4 regions of the Pectobacterium sp. HCp5_1 genome follow, and region 3 is predicted to be linked to each of the others. Evidence: predicted binding sites of a transcription regulator. Region 3 holds the regulator's gene; each other region holds the start of a gene.

Region 1 (5,347 bases), on a different contig from region 3:
ATAGCCGTGGCTAATACCCGTGCTCATGGTGTTGATGGCGCCCGAGCCGGGCGACAGGCTGAGAATAAGCGTTGTGAGTAAATAGGTTAACCACCAGTCCAATGTCATGAAGCATGCCCCTGAATCACGTTCTGTATTACGAGAGTCTGTCTGTTTTTTATGTCACAATACGCTGGTGCTCCACTGCTTGTCATGTTCTTCCGCTAGCTTTAGTTTTCCCGCGTCACCGGAGAGGTGTGATGATTCAACGCCACAATACGTTGTTTACGTCGGAACGGTTAACGCCTGAAGGGGTAACTTCGAACCTGTTAACGCGAGAAGCGCAGTTTGCCGCTTTTGCTACCGGAGAATTACTGGATTTCTGGCGTCAGCGCGAAGAGGGCGAATTCTCCGGCGTTGATGATGTGCCGATCCGGTTCGTTCGCTTTACCGCACCCCAGCACGATAAGATTGTCGTTGTCTTTTCAGGCCGTATCGAAAGCTATGTCAAATATAGCGAAGTCGCTTATGACCTATTTCATAGCGGTTATGATGTGCTCATCATGGATCACCGCGGGCAAGGGCGTTCGGGTCGCGTGTTGCAAGACGGACACCGTGGACATGTTGTGCGTTTCAGTGATTATGTCGATGATGCTGAAACGCTGTGCCAGCAGCATATTGGCCCGAAGCACTATACCCGCCGGTTTGCCTTAGCGCATTCGATGGGTGGCGCGATTCTGGCGCAGCTGCTGATTCGCCAACCTGAGACGTTTGATGCTGTAGCGCTGTGCGCGCCGATGTTTGGCATTCATTTACCGCTTCCTCATTGCGTTGTCGGATGGATCGTCGATTGGGCGGAACGTCGCCCGGCGATTCGTGATTATTACGCCATCGGCACCGGACAGTGGCGCCCGCTGCCCTATCGCATGAATGTGCTGACGCACAGCCGTGAGCGTTACCAGCGTAGCATTCGATTTTATGCGGACTCACCGGATTTGCGCATCGGCGGCCCGACCTATCATTGGGTGCGTGAGGCGATACAGGCGGGAAAACAGCTACTGGCACAGGCTAGCGCTGTCACCACGCCACTTCTGCTGCTACAGGCGGGAGAGGAACGCGTGGTGGATAACCGCAGCCAGAATGCGTTTTGTCAGGTGCTGGCACAGAACGGTAACGCTAACTCAAACGGCGTGTTGCAGGTTATCCCCGGTGCGCGGCATGAAATTCTCTTTGAAACGGATAACCTCCGCGCTCAGGCATTTGCGCTGATTTTGGCGCACTTTGCGCGTTATCATTAATTTTAGACTGTTGGCACGCCGTTCAACGGACGCCGCCAGCAACCTCGTTAATTTTTGCGGCGCGTGCCGCCACAACACACCAGAAGTGAGATCTCATCGCTATGTACCATGTCGTTGCTTCCGATTTAGATGGCACACTGCTGTCACCTGACCACTCGTTGTCCCCGTATGCGAAAGAAACCCTCAGGCTGCTGACGGAAAAAGGGATTCACTTTGTGTTTGCTACCGGACGGCATCACATGGATGTCGCGCAGATCCGCGATAACCTCGGCATCAGCGCATTTATGATTACCTCGAATGGTGCGCGTGTGCACAACTCGCAGGGCGAGCTGATTTTCAGCCACAACCTGGATCAGGACATCGCCCGCGACCTTTACAGCGTCGTACACAATAACCCCGATATGCTGACGCACGTTTACCGCGATGATGAGTGGTTTATGAACCGTCCGCGTGCGGAAGAAGAGCGCTTCTTCAAAGAGTCGATCTTTAAATACAAGCTGTTCGAACCTGCACTGCTCGAAACCGATGGCGTCAGCAAAGTGTTCTTTACCTGTGATTCCCATGAGCAGTTGTTACCGCTGGAAGAAGCGATCAACGCGCGCTGGGGCGACCGCGTTAACGTGAGCTTTTCGACGCTTACCTGTCTGGAAGTGATGGCGGGCGGTGTGTCTAAAGGCCATGCGCTGGAGCAGGTGGCGAAGATTATCGGCTTCTCGCTCAAAGAGTGTGTGGCGTTTGGTGATGGTATGAACGACTACGAAATGCTGTCGATGGCGGGTAAAGGCTGCGTCATGCAGAACGCGCATCAACGCCTGAAAGATATGCTGCCGGATCGCGAAGTGATTGGGTCTAACGCGGACAGCGCGGTGCCGAATTACCTGCGGGAACTGTTTCTGAAGTAATCAGCGCTGAGGTTGTGCTGTGATTTATGGCACAAACGAAGGCGGCGTCATCAGGACGCCGCCAGAGGGATGCTTACAAGAGCGGGTTAGGCGCGATTGGCTAACTCTGCTTTATGCTTTTTCTCATTCAGCATAACAATAACCAGCAGAAGTACCGCCAGAATGCTGCCGCCGATCATGACCATGAAGCCGCCGTCCCAACCGAAGAAGTCAACGGTGTAGCCGACGATGGCGCTAGCGGCAACGGAACCGCCGAGGTAACCGAACAGGCCGGTGAAGCCCGCCGCAGTACCCGCTGCTTTTTTCGGTGCCAGTTCCAATGCATGCAGACCAATCAGCATGACCGGGCCGTAAATCAGGAAGCCGATGACGATCATACAGGCCATGTCCACACCCGGGTTACCGGCTGGGTTCATCCAGTAAACGATGGTTGCTATTGTCACCAGCGTCATGAAGAACACGCCCGTTGCACCACGGTTGCCTTTGAAGACCTTGTCGGACATCCAGCCGCACAGCAGCGTGCCCGGAATCCCTGCGTATTCGTAGAAGAAATAGGCCCAGGAAGACTTATCCAGTGCGAAGTGTTTAACTTCTTTCAGGTAGGTCGGTGACCAATCGAGGATACCGTAACGCAGCAGGTAAACGAAGACGTTGGCGATCGCGATGTACCACAGCAGTTTGTTCGGGAAAACGTACTGCATGAAGATCTGCTTAGCCGTCAGTTCTTCTTCGTCTTTTTCGTTGTAGTCAACCGGATAGTCGTTTTTGTACTCTTCGACGGGTGGCAGACCACAGGATTGCGGGGTGTCACGCATCAGGGCAAATGCGATTAGCGCAACCAGAATCGCGGCGAAGGCCGGCATATAGAGTGCGGCTTTCCAGTCGTTAAACCAGGCCATACCCAACAGGAACAGCAGAGGCGGAAGCCCGCCGCCGACGTTGTGAGCACAGTTCCATACGGACACGATGCCACCGCGCTCTTTCTGCGACCACCAGTGAACCATCGTACGTCCGCACGGTGGCCAGCCCATACCCTGGAACCAGCCGCACAGGAACAGCAAGACGAACATGACTGCAATGCTGGATGTTGCCCACGGTACAAAGCCCATGAACAGCATGACCGCAGCTGCCAAAATCAGACCGGCAGGCAGGAATACGCGCGGGTTGGAACGGTCAGATACCGAACCCATGATGAATTTGGAAAAGCCGTAGGCGATAGAGATACCGGACAGCGCAAAGCCAAGATCGCCGCGTGAGAAGCCCTGTTCAATCAGGTAAGGCATGGCCAGTGTGAAGTTTTTACGCACCAGATAGTAGGCGGCGTAGCCAAAAAAGATCCCCATGAAAATCTGCCAGCGCAGGCGGCGATAGAGCGGATCAATGTGTTCTTGCGACACGCGCGGCTGGTGGGCGGCGGGCCTAAAAATACTCAGCATAGATATCTCCAATGCGAAAAAAAACGATAGCTTTTTTGTTCTATTACGAACGTTATTGTAAGGGGATAGCGTGCAAATGAGTGTGATTCATGACGCTGATGTTACACTTTTATGAAACTGTGACGATTTTTGCGCTCATGTTAACAGAATCGAAAAATTCCACAGTGCGGTTTTAGTGACCTAAATCACACTTATTGTTTTTAAACCCTACTTTGTTTTCGTTTAGTGTTCGTTTTTGCTCTTTATCAAACATTAACCCTTCTTTCTGTGTCCCAATAGCAACATGTAGACCATCCGCCTGGAGCGAGACATGAAGCAAAATACGGGGAACTGGCGTGAAACTGACGTGGTTGTCATCGGCGGTGGTGCAACGGGAGCAGGAACGGCACGGGATTGTGCCCTGCGTGGACTGCGCTGCCTGCTGCTTGAACGTTATGACATTGCGACCGGCGCAACCGGGCGTAATCACGGTTTATTACACAGCGGGGCCCGCTATGCAGTAACCGATGGCGAGTCTGCCCGCGAATGTATTGAAGAAAACCAGATTCTCCGGCGGATTGCTCGCCACTGTATTGAACCTACTGACGGCCTGTTTATCACCTTGCCTGAAGACGATCTCGGTTGGCAGGCACAGTTTATTACCGCCTGTCAGCAGGCGGGAATTCGCGCGCAGGCGTTGGACCCGCAGGAAGCGTTACGACTGGAACCGGCAGCAAATCCGGCGCTGATTGGCGCGGTGCGCGTGCCGGATGGTTCGGTCGATCCTTTTCGCCTGACGGCGGCCAACATGATTGATGCCTGCGAGCATGGCGCGGAAGTGCTGACCTATCATGAGGTTATCGGGCTGATTCGCAAGGGCGACCGTATTACCGGCGTGCGCGTTTTCGACCATAAAAAAGGTGTAGAAACAGAAATCTATGCTCAGGTGGTGGTCAACGCGGGCGGTATCTGGGGGCAACACATTGCGGAATATGCCGATCTGCGCGTGCGGATGTTCCCGGCAAAAGGTGCGCTGTTGATTCTTGGGCACCGTATCAACAACATGGTGATCAACCGCTGCCGTAAACCGGCGGATGCCGACATTCTGGTGCCGGGCGATACCATTTCGCTGATTGGCACCACCTCAACCCACATCGATTACGATCAAATCGACAATATGCTGGTGACGCCCGCCGAAGTAGAAACGCTGATGCGGGAAGGGTCGATGCTGGCACCGACGCTGGCGAGCACGCGCATTCTACGCGCCTATGCCGGTGTCCGACCTCTGGTTGCCAGCGATAGCGACCCGAGCGGGCGTAGCGTAAGCCGCGGTATTGTGCTGCTCGATCATGCCAGCCGCGACGGGCTGGAAGGATTTATTACCATCACCGGCGGCAAGCTGATGACCTACCGCCTGATGGCGGAGTGGGTGACTGACGCTATTTGCAAAAAGCTGGGCCATGACGTGGCCTGCTCGACGGCACAGACGCCGCTGCCCGGTTCTGAATCGCTGGAGGAGGTGAAGTCCGCTCCTCATCCCCTGTCTGCTTACCCTGCGGCAAAACCGCTCTCTGCGCCGCTGCGCGGTTCAGCGATTTATCGCCACGGTGAACGTGCCGGAAGAATGCTGTCCGGTGAGCGTCTGGACCGCAGTCTGGTGTGCGAATGTGAGGCGGTGACGGCGGGAGAAGTGCGCTACGCCGTGGAATCGTTACAGGTGAATAACCTGATTGATTTACGTCGGCGCACCCGC
Region 2 (5,347 bases), on a different contig from region 3:
TAGATACGCCAACTAAATTCTGGTGTATGTCGTCATTCATTTGCTTCAGGTCGAGCATCACTAAATCGCTGACGTCCAATAGCTCGTCAATGACGGGGTCGTAACGACGTACGAACCCATTCGTATCCAGACAGGTGTTGATACCTTCTGCCTTGCAGGCACGGAACCAGTCGCGCACAAATTCGGCCTGGAGAATAGCCTCGCCGCCGGATGCTGTTACGCCGCCGCCGGATGCATTCATAAAGTGGCGGTAGGTCACGACTTCTTTCATGAGTTCTTCAACCGTCACTTCTTTACCGCCGTGCGTATCCCAGGTATCACGGTTATGGCAATACAGGCAGCGCATCAGGCAGCCCTGAAAGAAGATGATGAAACGGATGCCTGGGCCATCGACGGTGCCACAGGATTCAAAGGAGTGGATGCGACCGATAAGTGACATTGCGAGGTTTTCTCCAAATTTGACCGAACAATAGCGGTCTTTATGAGCGCAGTCATAAGAAAGCAAGTATCGATCTGACAAGAATTCCTGACAGAAGAACACCGTGTGACAGATGCTGCGTCGAATCTGTTTTGCGAGCCATCCACATGATGAGGGCAACATAGCGGGCTGGCAAAACAGGCTAACAACCTGAACGACAAGCGAGGGTGAGAAAAAGGCCCCACTGACGTGGAGCCTTTATTTTACGCCTTTTCAGACAGTCATGGAAATTACATTGACTGAGTGAAAGTACGAGTGATGACGTCTTGTTGCTGTTCTTTCGTCAGTGAGTTGAAACGCACTGCGTAGCCAGATACACGGATGGTCAACTGCGGATATTTCTCCGGGTTTTCCATTGCATCAAGCAGCATTTCACGGTTCATGACGTTGACGTTCAGGTGTTGACCGCCTTCGATGCTGGCTTCGTGGTGGAAGTAACCATCCATCAGGCCGGCAAGGTTAGCTTTACGCACGTTGTCATCTTTACCTAACGCGTTAGGTACGATGGAGAAGGTATAAGAAATACCATCTTTCGCGTAAGCAAACGGCAGTTTAGCAACGGAAGTCAGAGAAGCCACAGCACCTTTCTGGTCACGACCGTGCATTGGGTTCGCACCTGGTCCGAATGGCGCACCTGCGCGGCGACCATCTGGCGTGTTACCCGTTTTCTTACCATATACCACGTTAGAGGTGATGGTCAGAACAGACTGTGTTGGTGTTGCACCACGGTAGGTATTCAGTTTCTGAATTTTCTTCATGAAACGTTCAACCAGGTCACAAGCCAGTTCATCTACGCGAGCATCGTTGTTACCGAACTGCGGATATTCGCCTTCGATATCAAAGTCGATAGCCAGACCATCTTCATCACGAATCGGTTTAACTTTGGCATATTTGATGGCAGACAGGGAGTCAGCAGCAACAGACAGACCCGCGATACCACACGCCATAGTACGGAACACGTCACGGTCATGCAGTGCCATCAGCGACGCTTCGTAGCTGTATTTGTCGTGCATGTAGTGAATGATGTTCAGGGAGGTGACGTATTGTTTTGCCAGCCAGTCCATGAAGTGATCCATACGATCCATCACTTCGTCGAAGTTCAGAACATCGCCTTTGATCGGTTCTGATTTCGGACCAACCTGCATTTTCAGTTTTTCGTCCACGCCGCCGTTAATCGCGTACAGCATGGTTTTCGCCAGGTTTGCACGAGCACCGAAGAACTGCATTTGTTTACCAACGATCATCGGGCTTACACAACAAGCAATTGCGTAGTCATCGTTGTTAAAGTCCGGACGCATCAGATCGTCATTCTCATATTGCAGAGAAGAGGTATCGATGGAGACTTTAGCTGCATAGTTTTTAAAGCTTTGTGGCAGTTTTTCAGACCACAGAATGGTCATGTTTGGCTCTGGAGACGGCCCCATGGTGTACAGGGTGTTCAGGAAGCGGAAGCTGGTTTTGCTCACCAGTGTACGACCATCCAGACCCATACCAGCCAGAGATTCTGTTGCCCAGATTGGGTCACCAGAGAACAGCTCATCATACTCAGGGGTACGCAGGAAACGTACCATACGCAGTTTCATGACCAGATGGTCAATCATTTCCTGAGCTTCTTCCTCAGTGATTTTGCCTGCAGCCAGATCGCGCTCAAGGTAGATATCCAGGAAGGTGGAGACACGTCCGAAGGACATTGCCGCACCATTCTGTGATTTCACTGCTGCCAGGTAGCCGAAGTAAGTCCACTGCACGGCTTCCTGAGCTGTCGCTGCTGGGCCAGAAATGTCACAGCCATATTTAGCGGCCATTTCTTTAATTTGGCTCAGTGCATGATGCTGATCGGCAATTTCTTCACGCAGACGGATTGTTGCTTCCAGATCTTCGCCGTTTTCCAGTTTGGATTGCAGAGAAGTGAACTGAGCAAATTTGTCTTTCATCAGGTAGTCGATACCGTACAGCGCAACACGACGGTAGTCACCGATGATACGGCCACGGCCGTAGGCATCTGGCAGACCAGTCAGAACGCCTGATTTACGACAACGCAGGATATCTGGAGTGTAAACATCGAACACGCCCTGGTTATGCGTTTTACGATATTCGGTGAAGATTTTTTTCAGTTGAGGATCCAGTTCACGACCATAAACTTTGCATGAACCTTCAACCATTTTGATGCCGCCGAACGGAATTAACGCACGTTTCAGCGGAGCGTCAGTTTGCAGACCAACGATTTTTTCCAGACCCTTGTTGATGTATCCCGCGTCGTGAGACGTGATAGTTGCAGCAACATTGGTATCAAAATCAACAGGCGCGTGAGTACGGTTTTCCTGTTTGATGCCTTCCATGACGCTGTCCCACAGCGCTGAGGTCGCTTTGGTTGCGCCAGCCAGGAAAGACTCATCACCTTCATACGGCGTGTAGTTTTTCTGGATAAAGTCACGAACGTTGACGTTATCCTGCCATTCACCTTTGCTAAAGCCTTGCCATGCATTGGCCAATTTTTCATTCAGCTCGGTCATTTTACACCTACCTTTGATATGGATTTCTTAAAACCCGACGTTGCGGCCGATTGCACCTTAGTGCTTGTCTCCACCGCGCAAATAAATTACCCAATATGTCAAACCGACCATTATGCCGCCGCCGATGATATTCCCCAGGGTGACGGGAATCAGGTTATCGGTAATGAAGTGGCTAACGGTTAAATGTTCAAACTGAGACGGCACCATGCCAATGGCATTCCAGAATTCCGGGGCCGCAAAATTTTTGATAACGATGCCCATAGGAATCATGAACATGTTGGCGATACTGTGTTCAAAGCCGCTGGAAACGAACATGGCGACAGGCAGAATCATGGCAAACATTTTGTCTGTAAGCGTACGGCCGGAATAGCTCATCCACACGGCCAGACAAACCAGCAAGTTGGCCAGAATCCCCAGACACAGCGCTTCAACAAACGTGTGTTCAAGTTTGTGTTCAGCTGTTTGCAGGACGTTAAGACCCCACGCACCTTTTGCGACCATATGCTCTCCCGAGAACCAGATAAGTCCAACGAAGAAAAGCGCGCCAATCAGGTTGCCGACATAGACATTTGCCCAGTTACAGGCTAGTTGCTTCCAGGTAATACGTCCACTGGCTTTGGCAATCACGATGAGAACGGTTGAGGTAAACAAGTCTGCGCCGCAGACGACCACCAACATAAGGCCAAGGGAGAAACAGATACCACCGATCAATTTCGCGATGCCGAAAGGCATCGTTGCGGTTCCAGTGGTGGCCGTAATATAAAAGACGAAGGCGATCGAAATAAACACACCCGCTGTGATCGCTAAATAAAACGTCGTACACGGTTGTTTAGTAGCTTTATAGACTCCGGCGTCTTCAGCAACTTTTGCCATCGCAGCCGGGAGTAATAGAGTAAAGGGGTTGTCAGCTTTCACACTAACTCTCTCTTAAAAATTATCAGCGTTGAGATACTAACAAAGCAGTATACGGTAAAATTTGACGTGGATCATATTGCAAGAAATTAACAGGTCAGCAAGCAAGGTGGGATAGGGCGATTTAGTAGTTAATTTATTGAATTTTATAATAAAAAAATATTTTAAATTTTATAAAAAGAGTTGAATGGCATACGTTAAACCTACCGATTTAGCGTTAATAAAAATCACGTTTTGTAGAATTTCAGTACCACCTTGTCGATGTAATTTAATTAAAACTTCACCATTTAATAACAATGTTCTGATTATGCATTACGAATAATAAATATTGCCCTTTGGATAACAAAATAGCCCTTTAAAATAAAGGGCTATTTGTCCGTGGCTATTTTCACGCGATCGCACTCATCGATATAAGACGCGCGCTGACCTCATCATTCTGGCATTATTTTGCTTGCCAATAACGACGTTTCGCCTGTTGCAGTTTTTCATAGGCTGCCAGCAGCGACTGGTGTGCAGGTAAAGAAGTAAAGGTGTCATCGACGGCAAACAGACCATAGAAGCACGCTTCGCCAGCAACAGCAGCGCTAGCGGCATCGACGGTCTCACTGCCGTACATTTTGGTAAAGGCATCGTAATATTCTGCCGGATCGCGCTCAGGCTCTTGCGCCAGTAACAGCAGCGTTTGCAGGCAACGGTAGTAGTTGCTGCGCTGTGCCGTAAAGACGGAGTCGTTGAAGTCCTGCGTCCACTCTGTCCAGCTTAACGCCTGATCCAGATCGCCGCCGGCCAGTGCCAGCATGGCTTTTAGTTCGCCAACGCGCAGTGTAAACCAGCCATTATCTTTGCCGGTGGCAATGCCGAGCAGCTCGCGTACGCGGGTGAAGTCATCCAGCCCTTCGTCATCCAACTGCTGCAACAGCGCCAGATAGTCTTCTTGTTCCCATTTACTGTCAGGCAGCGCCAGCAGCGTGTCACGCAGGTGAGCACCCATGCTATTATTGGCTAACAACAGATCGTCGGCAGGGTAGATGTCTGACATTCCCGGCACGATGATTCGGCAGGCATAAACAGACAGATGCTCATAGTCAGCAATGTAGACTTCTTTATCTTCCTGCTTGAAGATCGCCATCAATGTAGCGAATTCTTCTTCCGTCGACCCTTTAAAGCTCCAGTCGGCAAATTCATAATCCGCTGTTTTCTTGAACGTATCCCAGGAGATCAGACCGCTGGAATCGATAAAGTGGGTTTCCAGATTGGCGTGTTCGGCCACTTCCTCATCATCGAACGTCGGCGGCGTGAACACGTCCAGATCTTTCAGGCCACGACCTTGCAACAGTTCGGTGACGGTTCGCTCCAACGCCACGCCGAAGTCAGGGTGTGCGCCGAAGGAGGCAAAGCAGGTGCCGTTAGCTGGGTTAAACAGCACCACGCAGATGACCGGATA
Region 3 (5,347 bases):
TGATGAACTGACGCTGCGTGAGATTGAACAGCTTGCGCCTGAGCGGTTGGTCATTTCACCGGGCCCTTGTACGCCGGACGAGGCGGGCATTTCACTGGCTGCAATCCGTCACTTTGCCGATAAATTGCCTATTTTGGGCGTGTGTCTTGGCCATCAGGCGATGGGACAGGCGTTCGGCGCGCGCGTGGTGCGGGCACGACAGGTCATGCACGGGAAAACCTCAGCGATTGCGCATAGCGATACGGGGGTTTTCACGGGGTTGGCACAGCCGTTGACGGTCACCCGTTATCATTCACTCATTATTGATTCCGCCTCGCTACCCGATTGCTTTGAAGTTACGGCCTGGAGCGAACATGAAGGAAAGCGTGATGAGATTATGGGGATTCGCCATCGCGCATTGCCGCTGGAAGGGGTGCAGTTTCACCCAGAGAGCATTCTTAGCCAGCAGGGGCATCAGCTTTTGGATAATTTCCTTAAAATTTAGCGATATAGAAAGTTATTCTCCTCAGTAGCCGATTTAATATTGCCTGCAATTGATTTTTTATGCATATTTATTGACTATATTTTCATTCCGGTATGATGGACAGCAGAGTGAGGCAGCAAATGGCAGCAGAGCAGAAAGCAGTGACACGGGATACTCACGATAAAGTGATTTTGCCAGTTTATGCACCCGCTAAGTTTGTACCCGTGAAAGGTAAAGGGAGTCGCGTCTGGGATCAGGACGGCCGCGAGTATATCGATTTCTCCGGCGGTATTGCGGTTACGGCGCTGGGTCACTGCCATCCTGCATTGGTGAACGCGTTGCAGCAGCAGGGTGAAAAGCTGTGGCACACCAGCAATATTTTCACGAATGAGCCTGCGTTGCGCCTCGCCAGCAAATTGATTGATGCGACTTTTGCTGACCGTGTGTTCTTTGTTAACTCCGGTGCTGAAGCCAACGAAGCTGCCTTTAAGCTGGCGCGTCACTATGCGGTTAAACGCCATAGTCCGTATAAAACCAAGATCATCTCCTTCTACAATGCATTCCATGGTCGGACGCTGTTCACCGTTTCGGTCGGCGGACAGCCTAAATATGCCGATGGTTTCGGGCCTAAGCCTGCCGATATTGTTCATGTTCCCTTCAACGACCTGGCTGCTGTTAAAGCGGTGATGGACGATCACACCTGTGCAGTCGTGCTGGAACCGGTTCAGGGTGAAGGGGGGATTACGCCTGCTACGCCTGAATTTTTACAAGGTGTTCGCGATCTATGCGATCAGCACAAGGCGCTGCTGGTGTTTGATGAAGTGCAGAGCGGAATGGGGCGTACTGGCAAACTATTCAGCTACATGCACTACGGCATTACGCCGGATATTCTCACAACGGCTAAAGCATTGGGCGGTGGTTTCCCAATTAGCGCAATGCTGACGACGGAAGAGATCGCATCGGCTATGACGGTTGGGGTGCACGGCACCACCTATGGCGGCAACCCGCTGGCCTGTGCGGTGGCGGAAGCCGCGCTGGATATTATCAACACGCCAGAAGTGCTGTCAGGCGTGGCGGATCGCCACGATCGCTTTGTCAGTGAGCTTGAGAAAATCAATCAGCAGTTCGGTGTATTCGAACAGGTTCGCGGTATGGGTTTGCTGTTGGGGGCAGAACTGAAACCGCAATGGCATGGTCGTGCGGGCGAGTTTCTGGCGGCGGCAACGTCTCAGGGGCTTATGGTGCTGATGGCTGGGCCGAATGTGATCCGCTTTGTACCGTCGTTGATCATTGATGAAGATGATATTGTGCAGGGGATGGCGAAATTCGCTAAAGCCGTCGCGCAGGTTGTTAACGCAGCAAACTGATTACGTTACGCCATAAAAAAACGTAGGGAACGTTTTTCAGCGTTGCGTTAGCAACGACCCGTAGGGTGGTGAGCAGGAAGCTCGCCATAAAAAAAGCGTGAGGCCGAGGCTTCACGCTTTTTTATTGGTAGGGTACAGCGACAGGGGCTTAGCGAGTGCCGTAAACGACAATCGTTTTACCGTGTGCAGAGATCAGGTTCTGGTCTTCTAACATTTTCAGAATGCGGCCCACGGTTTCACGCGAGCAGCCAACGATTTGCCCAATTTCCTGACGGGTAATTTTTATTTGCATGCCATCTGGATGCGTCATGGCATCAGGTTGTTTGGCCAGGTTGAGTAGGGTTTGGGCAATACGGCCGGTCACATCAAGGAAGGCGAGGTTGCCGACCTTCTCAGAGGTAACCTGAAGTCTGCTTGCCATTTGTGCAGACAGACGCATGAGGATATCCGGGTTAACCTGGATGAGCTGGCGGAATTTTTTATAGGAAATTTCAGCCACTTCACAGGCAGTTTTTGCCCGCACCCAGGCGCTGCGCTCCTGACCTTCTTCAAACAGGCCGAGCTCGCCGATAAAATCGCCCTGATTGAGGTAGGAAAGGATCATTTCCTTGCCTTCTTCATCTTTGATTAGCACTGCGACAGAGCCTTTCACGATGTAGTAAAGCGTTTCTGCTTTTTCACCTTGGTGAATCAGCGTGCTCTTCGATGGATACTTGTGAATATGACAATGGGAAAGGAACCATTCGAGAGTTGGATCTGTTTGCGGTTTGCCGAGAACCATTCGCTATCATCCTCTGTTGTAATTCACTGCGCAAATTACAGGGGTCAGAGTTCCCTGTACGGCGTGTTTTACTGCTAAAAAAATAAAATTCAGTCTAGGCAGAATGACGTCAGGGAATATACTGAAACCACTGTACCCTTTATTTTCCGGTTGCTGCCTTGCCGCACCGTAAACGTGGCTGGGGTATGTCTGGCCAGGCCATCATCTTCTTCGTTTCTGGGTTTGTCCAGAAAAGGTCTATTCTGTTTTCGTTTTAACACAGCTTGAAGGACGTGTCTTGTGTTGTCTCGCTTCAGCATGACAAAGCGCTGATTAACGCTGGTTTTTGTACAGTAACGGTATAAATTTTCAAAAAATTTTTAGTGGAGAGGCATCATGCAGGCACGGGTAAAATGGGTTGAAGGCTTAACGTTTTTAGGCGAATCCGCATCAGGGCATCAGATAGTGATGGACGGCAATTCCGGTGATAAAGCGCCCAGTCCGATGGAAATGGTGTTGATGTCTGTAGGGGGATGCAGCGCGATTGATGTGGTATCGATTCTGCAAAAAGGCCGCAACGATGTAGCGGATTGTGAAGTGAAATTAACGTCAGAGCGTCGGTCTGACGCGCCGCGTTTATTTACCCACATCAATCTGCATTTTATCGTGACGGGAAAAGGGTTGACCGACAAAGTTGTCGAGCGAGCCGTCGTACTGTCGGCGGAAAAATACTGCTCTGTGGCACTGATGCTGGGTAAAGCCGTTGAGGTGACGCACAGCCACGAAATTAGAGTGCTGGAATAATCCCTTTCTCTGGGCACTCATTCTGGTCACTTAAGCCTGCTATTAGTGGAAACACCGGGGGAGGTTCCCGTCGGGAGGCCTCACCCCTGTGGTCGCCCCGTGTATCTCGATGCTTATTCGATGGTTTTCCCTTCAATTAACCGCTGCACCAGCGGCGCCATGATCAATTCCATCGCCAGCCCCATCTTCCCGCCGGGAACGACCAGCGTGTTGATGTGGGAGATAAAGGACCCCTGCAACATGGCGAGCAGATAGGGGTAATCAATATTGTCCAATCCCTGAAAATGAATCACGACGAAGCTTTCGTCCAGTGACGGAATCGATTTGGCAGCGAACGGGTTGGAGGTGTCCACGGTAGGCACACGCTGGAAGTTGATGTGTGTGCGAGAGAACTGTGGCGTGATATAGGTGATGTAGTCTTCCATTGAGCGGACGACGGAATCCATCACCGCTTCACGCGAGTGACCGCGCTCATTAACGTCACGAATCAGCTTTTGAATCCATTCCAGGTTGACGATCGGCACTACGCCGACGAGTAAATCCACATGCTGTGCCACGTCGTTTTGCTCAGTGACCACGCCGCCGTGTAGCCCTTCATAGAACAGGATGTCGGTGGGTTCCGGCATTGGTTCCCACGGCGTGAATGTTCCGGGAACCTGATTATAGGGAATCGCTTCATCGTAGGTATGCAGGTATTTACGCGTCTGGCCGCGCCCGTGCAGGCCATATTCGATAAACGACTGTTCCAGCAGGCTGAAATCATTCGCTTCCGGGCCGAAATAGCTGATGTGGCGTCCTGAATCACGTGCTTTACGAATCGCCATATCCATTTCCGGGCGGGTATAGCGGTGAAAGCTATCGCCTTCTAACTGGGCTGCGCGCAGATCAAACTGCTGGAAAATCTTACGGAAGGCCAGACTGGTTGTTGTGGTTCCCGCTCCGCTGGAGCCGGTAACCGCAATAATCGGATGCTGATGTGACATAAGGTGCGTGACTCCGTGATCGCGATGCCCGCGTAGACCGAAGGCCTGCGCGCATCCTCAAAAAAGACGTAATTGTCATCATTGTTAGCATGTTTGGCGCGTTCTTTCACGACTTTCGGCGTGCTCAATAAGGAGCATGTCCTCCAGAATTGAGCTGATTACGCGGCATGATATTGAGGGTTTCATGCAACTCAGACCACACCAACACCACCTCGCCAGACTGGAGTTGGCCGCGGATATCTTCCACTTTCTGCGCCAGTGAACGCTCCTGTTCGCCATAATCGGTGCCTTCCCGCAGGACGAAAGATTCGATGATGTTATCCAGCGTTTCTGGATCGAGCTGTTGCCAGGGAATAATCACGCTATGTTTCCTGATTCAAAGGGTTCCTGAGTAAAAACGGTTCCTGAAGGAAAAGAGTCGCTGGCCTGGTCCAAAAATGGGCTAAGCCAGTTGGGAATGCGCTGTTCCAGCCACATTTCCGGTTTCAGCAACGTTCCGCCGACGAAGCCGACATGCCCGCCATGTTCCGTTAGCTGATACTCAATATTAGACGGTAACTGCGACAGATCGGGAATCACCTCTGACGTCATGAAAGGATCGTCCTTCGCATGGATGATGAGTAGCGGTTTACGTATCTGAGGCAACAGCGGCAGAGCGCTACAGCGTCGATAGTAGTCGGCTGCATCGCGGAAGCCGTGGATACGTGAAGTAATGACGTCATCAAACTCGCGTAGCTGGCGGATTCGCTTCAACTGCGGTAGCTGAATTGGCAGCGTATCTGGGTAAGCCGCCAGCTTGCGGCCAGCGTTTTGTTTCAACAGGCGCAGCAGGTAGTGCTGGTAGACGCGGGAGAAGCCTTGTTCCATCCGACGGCTACAGGGTTCGAGCATCAGTGGTGCGGAAACAATGACGGCCGCGGACAGTGAACAGGCTTCGCCTTGCTGCGCGAGCAGATAGGCCAACATGTTG
Region 4 (5,347 bases), on a different contig from region 3:
ACTCCATGAGAGCGTTTTCGCTTCAGTGGTTAACTCTGAAGCATGTTTAACGAAGCCCGCCATGGTTTCACGCGACTTCTCTTCATACGAATAAAAATACTTCAGGCGGTTTATTTTGGCCTGAAAGACTTCGATGTTGATGTTGTAAATAAGGTTGGTTTTCTCATAAATATCACGAATTTCTCTGAAGCGACCTGCGCTCAGTAGTGATGCAATGATGACCAGTAGCAGGATCACCCCAAACCCAAGATACAGCTTTTGGGATATTTTAAGATTTCTGATTTTTTTGGCTAAGAACATGACGTCTCTCCGGGGATGAATTACTGGTGTCGGGTGTTAATAACGATATGATCCATGGTGTTTATCGGATTTATAGTGGTTTTTTTTAGTGTGAGTGAAGAAACTAATAATAATTTGTGAGGCTTCTCTCTTATTGTTGGACAACTGCACAGCAGGCACCGGTTGAATTACCAATCTGTATTACGTTAATCGTTATAAGAATAAGCACAGAAAACCGGCATTGTTTTTTAATTTTTAAAAAATAAAGAAGGAAATGGCTAATGTAGACATATATTGAAATATAAATAGGATAAAAATAACCAATGGTTAAGCTTTGACTTAATACTGGTAAAATATCCCGATTAGTCAATGACGTTATCGGATTTTTTATCTCAACTTTTATCGCACACCGTCGTCTGACTGTGCCGAATGCCCTATGACGGCTAACATCGCCGTCATAGGATGGGGGCGGGATCTAGTGGGTGTTTTTTGTGCGATACAGCCGGCGTGGATGCCCAATCTTGCCGTAGCGCATTTCGATGTCGAGGAACTGGTTTTCAACGCAGAACTCCAGATAGCGGCGCGCTGTCGTTTTGCTGAGCCCGGTTTTTTCGACGATATCATCGACAGAGTAGAGTGTCTCGCCGTCATCGTTGGCAAAAATCTGCTTGATCAGTCCCAGCGTGTTCTCTTCAATGCCCTTTGCTGACGAGGAGGTGGCTGTGCCGGATGATTGCAGCTGATAGAGAATATCGACGTTCTGCTGATCGACAATTTTGTAAGTGTGCTGCGTTTTCACGAATTGAATAAATCGCTCCAGCGAAGAGCGCAGTCGTGGGTAGGAGAGCGGTTTGATAATGTAGTCAAAGGCCCCGCAGCGAATCGCCTGAGCGCAGGTATTCATATCGCTGGCGGCGGTAATAAAGATGACGGAACAATCCATCCCTTTGAGCAGTTGGCTTTCAATCAGCGAAACCCCTTCGCCGTCAGGCAAATAGTTATCCAGCAGGATCAGGCGTGGCCTGTGCTGCTGAAGGAGCTTTTTGGCTTCAAAAAGCGTAGCGGCAATCCCGACGACACGCAGATTGAAATGTTTCTCAATAAATTCAGCATGAATAGTTGCCAGCTTACTTTCATCTTCAACGATTAAAACATCGAAATGTTCAGTGTGCTGCATGGTGTGAATCCCTGTTAGTCTCTGAATTATAAAATAATGTGTCCGCTATACCTCAAGCGGCCTGTGCGTTGTTCACTACGCGCCGCTCAACTTATTGGGGGGACATCGGAATAAATAGGGAAAATATGCTGCCATTCGGCTGGTTGGCCGAGACTTCGATCATTCCCTGAGCCTGATTGACGTAGCTGGCTACCAGATGCAGCCCCAGCCCGTGATCGCCCTGTGTTTTGCTGGTCACGCCCATTTCAAACAGGCTGTCGGCAATGGCTGGATCGATACCCGTTCCCTGATCGGCGACTTCAATAACTAGCTCTTGTTCGCTGTTATAGATATACACCTCGACAGGATAATGTGGCGCAGTGGTGGCTAATGTGGCTTCCATCGCGTTATCCAGCAAATTACCAATGATGGACATCAGTTCCGTTTCGCTCAGCGTGGGGGGGATGTGGGTGAGCTGGCAGCGTGGGTCGAAAACAATCTCAATGCCTTTTTCTCGTGCCGTCGCGTACTTGCCTAGCAGCAGTCCGCACAACGCGGGTGAACAGAAGCGGCGCGAAACAAAATCCAGCACTACCTGCGCGCTTTCGGACTGCGCTTCAATATATTTGATGGCTTCGTCATAGCGTTTTAGGTGCAGTAGTCCGGCCAGCGTCGCTGTCCAGTTCAGCTGTTCGTGGCGCAAAATGCGCAGACTATTCGCGTAACGCTTCACCTGACTGAGTTGCATGCTAAGTGTATGAATATCGTTTTTACCGCGGAAGCTGATGACCCAGCCCTGAAGCTCATCTTCCAGCATGATCCGCACCCGACTGGCAATCACGGTAGCGTGGTTAAAACGGCAGATTTCATCGTGGGTGTCGCTGTTCCACATGGCCTCGCCGGAGAAAAAGGGCACGGGTTTAATGACGGTATCAATCGGCTTGCCGCGCAACAGGTAAGACGGTTCGTTCAGCCCGAGGATTTCTTTGGCGGCATGGTTAATGGCGGCAATTCGGTGCTGCTTATCGATCGCGATCACCCCTTCGTAGATCGATTCGAGCAGCGCCTTCTGCTGCCTGACCAGCATACGAATCTCAAGAGGTTCGAGGCCAAACATCTGTTTCTTCAGATTCCGCGAGAACCACCAGGAAAAGAGAAACAGCGCGACAAACATCGCCAGAATCGCCAGCAGGATATGCGCCAGTTTACTGAATGTCAGATTATCGATATGGGTTTTTAGATAGCCGACGGAGACAATACCAATAACCTTGCCGTCAGCGACGATTGGCGCTTTGCTGCGTAGGGAAATGCCAATGCCGCCCCGGCGCACGGTGATAGTGCTTTTCCCGGCGAGCACCTCAACGTTATCGCCGCCCACCATCTGCGTGCCGACAAGACTGGCATCTTCAGAGTGAAACAGGTGATGCGCCTGATTATCCCCGATTACGATATAGCTGGCGTCGCTGCGTAGCTTCAATTGCTGAACGAGCGTGCTGATCTGCCTGGTGTCTTTATGCTTCACCGACTCAATCAGGGACGGGATGATGGCGATTTCTCTGGCCTGTACCTGCGCGCGCGTACCCAGCTCGGAATACAGCTGCTTATCGATATCGTGATAATAATAAATACCCGTCATCAGAAGTAACGAAGAGAAGAAGACGATCAAATAGATAAATAATTTGATATGAAAGGAAAGTCTCACTCTCATGATGTGCGGTAACCTGCTGATGAACGAAAAATAGCTGATGAATTTATCACGAATGGTAATCAGAATGGGCTGAGAGGAAAAAACTTGTGAGCAATAACACGTTTAAATATGTTGTTACCAATATGATGGTGGTAATAAATAGATAAAATTAAACGCATCTGTTTTCTTTAATAAACAACTTAATTACGTTTTATCAACATAGTCATTTTTAGGAAATAAAAACCATAAACTCCATAGAAACCATAAAGTTTATTTTGCGCGTAAAATCATCTAACTGCCTGCGTAATAAACGATTTTTGAATATAAACCATAAAAACCATAAACGCCTTTAAAACTCATTTTTTAATTTGAAGGGAATCACATAATAATAGCTAACCGCCCCCTATCATTCGCGGACAAAATAAAACGGGGACAGAGTTATGAGTACGACTGATGATTCATATATTGTGGTAAATAATGAGGCGGCTGGGAAGGCCTCATTAAAGGAAAAATGGTGGCACGTTCTGGATACCTATAAAGTAGGTATTATCCCTGTGCCACTCTTTGTGCTGGCGGGGGTATTAATCGGTATCGACTGCCTGAGTGGCAAGCTGCCGAGCGACATCGTTGTGATGGTGGCGACGCTGGCGTTCTTCGGGTTTGCCTGCGGCGAATTTGGTAAACGTCTGCCGATTATCGGCAAGATGGGGGCGGCGGCAATCTGCGCGACCTTTATCCCTTCGGCGATGGTGCATTATGGCCTGCTGCCGGACGTTGTCGTTGAATCCACGACCAAGTTCTATAAAAGTACCAACATCCTGTATCTCTATATCTGCTGCATTATTGTCGGCAGCATCATGAGTATGAATCGGCAGACGCTGATTCAGGGCTTCCTGCGTATTTTCTTTCCTATGCTGTGCGGTGAAGTCGCCGGCATGCTGGTGGGCATGGGCGTAGGTATTGCGCTCGGCCTGGATCCGTTCCAAATCTTCTTCTTCCTGATTCTGCCGATTATGGCGGGTGGGGTGGGTGAAGGTGCTATCCCATTGTCTATCGGCTATGCCACGATTCTGCATATGGATCAGGGTGTTGCGCTGGGGCGCGTCTTGCCTATCGTCATGCTGGGCAGCCTGACCGCGATCATCCTTGCCGGTGTTCTGAATCAGTTGGGTAAACGCTATCCACACCTGACCGGTGAAGGCGAACTGATGCCGAATAAAGACAATAACCTGAGCGGCGGCGCAAGCAGCGCACCGGCTTCCGCCTTTAGCGGCAAAGCCGATGTCACGACGATTGCCTCTGGCGCGCTGCTGGCAATCCTGCTGTACATGGTGGGTATGCTTGGTCACAAAGTCATTGGCCTGCCTGCACCGGTTGGCATGCTGTTCGCGGCGGTGTTGGTGAAGCTGGCTCACGGTGTTTCACCGAAAATGCTGGAAGGTTCTCAGGTCGTTTACAAATTCTTCCAGACCTCTGTGACGTATCCGATTCTGTTTGCCGTTGGCGTGGCGATTACGCCGTGGCAGGAACTGGTGAACGCGTTTACGATTCAAAACCTGCTGGTGATTATCTCTACCGTGGTGACGCTGGTCGCTACCGGTTTCTTTGTGGGTAGAAAAATCGGTATGCACCCGATTGATGTTGCCATTATTTCCTGCTGCCAGAGCGGACAGGGGGGTACCGGTGACGTCGCCATTCTGACGGCAGGTAATCGTATGGTGCTGATGCCATTTGCGCAGATTGCCACGCGTATCGGCGGTGCGATTAACGTGTCGATTTCACTACTGGTGCTCGCCAACTTTTTAGTCTGATGCCATGTAGAAAATAAGAAGGCGCTGGGCTAAAGAAAGATTGTATTAAAAATGAGTTGAGTTAACGAAATAAAAACCGCCAATGCGCGTGGGCTTATTTTGCACAGGAAATATTATGAAACTTGCAAGCTATCGTTATAACGGTAAGGACAGTTACGGCATTTATACGCCAACGGGATTAATCGATCTCGGCGGTAAAATTGGCCACCGCTATCCCGATCTGAAAACACTGCTGGCGCAGAATGCGTTACAGGTGGCACACGAATTCAGTATGTGCACGCCGGATATTCCGGTCGCGGATGTGACGTTCTTACCGGTTATTACCGCACCAGGGAAAATCCTGTGCGTGGGGATGAATTACGCCGCTAAGCGTCAGGAATTTAATGAAGAGAATCCTGCACCAACGTTATTTGT

Evidence for each region. The regulator CRP, encoded in region 3, controls carbon source genes, mostly activating them, when cyclic AMP is high. The targets are predictions, from matches to a motif close to ATGTGANNNNNNTCACAT.
Region 1: glpT (glycerol-3-phosphate transporter) is a predicted target of CRP. The motif match lies at 3,789-3,806, and genes of this name have one in related genera.
Region 2: focA (formate transporter FocA) is a predicted target of CRP. The motif match lies at 3,966-3,983, and genes of this name have one in related genera.
Region 4: Q3A88_RS00930 (2-hydroxycarboxylate transporter family protein) is a predicted target of CRP. The motif match lies at 3,489-3,506, and genes of this name have one in related genera.

What each region holds. Positions count from the first base shown of each region.
Region 1 covers NZ_JAUMIO010000014.1:64,880-70,226, forward strand. The annotation lists gene rhtB (homoserine/homoserine lactone efflux protein) at 1-108, opposite strand, end outside; gene pldB (lysophospholipase L2) at 240-1,277, shown strand; gene yigL (sugar/pyridoxal phosphate phosphatase YigL) at 1,379-2,179, shown strand; gene glpT (glycerol-3-phosphate transporter) at 2,266-3,615, opposite strand; gene glpA (anaerobic glycerol-3-phosphate dehydrogenase subunit A) at 3,926-5,347, shown strand, end outside.
Region 2 covers NZ_JAUMIO010000001.1:221,870-227,216, reverse strand. The annotation lists gene pflA (pyruvate formate lyase 1-activating protein) at 1-439, opposite strand, end outside; gene pflB (formate C-acetyltransferase) at 709-2,991, opposite strand; gene focA (formate transporter FocA) at 3,049-3,906, opposite strand; gene ycaO (30S ribosomal protein S12 methylthiotransferase accessory factor YcaO) at 4,346-5,347, opposite strand, start outside.
Region 3 covers NZ_JAUMIO010000053.1:8,348-13,694, reverse strand. The annotation lists gene Q3A88_RS20850 (aminodeoxychorismate synthase component II) at 1-484, shown strand, start outside; gene Q3A88_RS20845 (aspartate aminotransferase family protein) at 604-1,830, shown strand; gene crp (cAMP-activated global transcriptional regulator CRP) at 1,979-2,611, opposite strand; gene Q3A88_RS20835 (OsmC family protein) at 2,987-3,394, shown strand; gene Q3A88_RS20830 (phosphoribulokinase) at 3,508-4,377, opposite strand; gene Q3A88_RS20825 (YheU family protein) at 4,502-4,738, opposite strand; gene Q3A88_RS20820 (hydrolase) at 4,735-5,347, opposite strand, start outside.
Region 4 covers NZ_JAUMIO010000001.1:195,215-200,561, reverse strand. The annotation lists gene Q3A88_RS00945 (methyl-accepting chemotaxis protein) at 1-300, opposite strand, end outside; gene Q3A88_RS00940 (response regulator) at 755-1,456, opposite strand; gene Q3A88_RS00935 (sensor histidine kinase) at 1,548-3,143, opposite strand; gene Q3A88_RS00930 (2-hydroxycarboxylate transporter family protein) at 3,563-4,933, shown strand; gene Q3A88_RS00925 (fumarylacetoacetate hydrolase family protein) at 5,049-5,347, shown strand, end outside.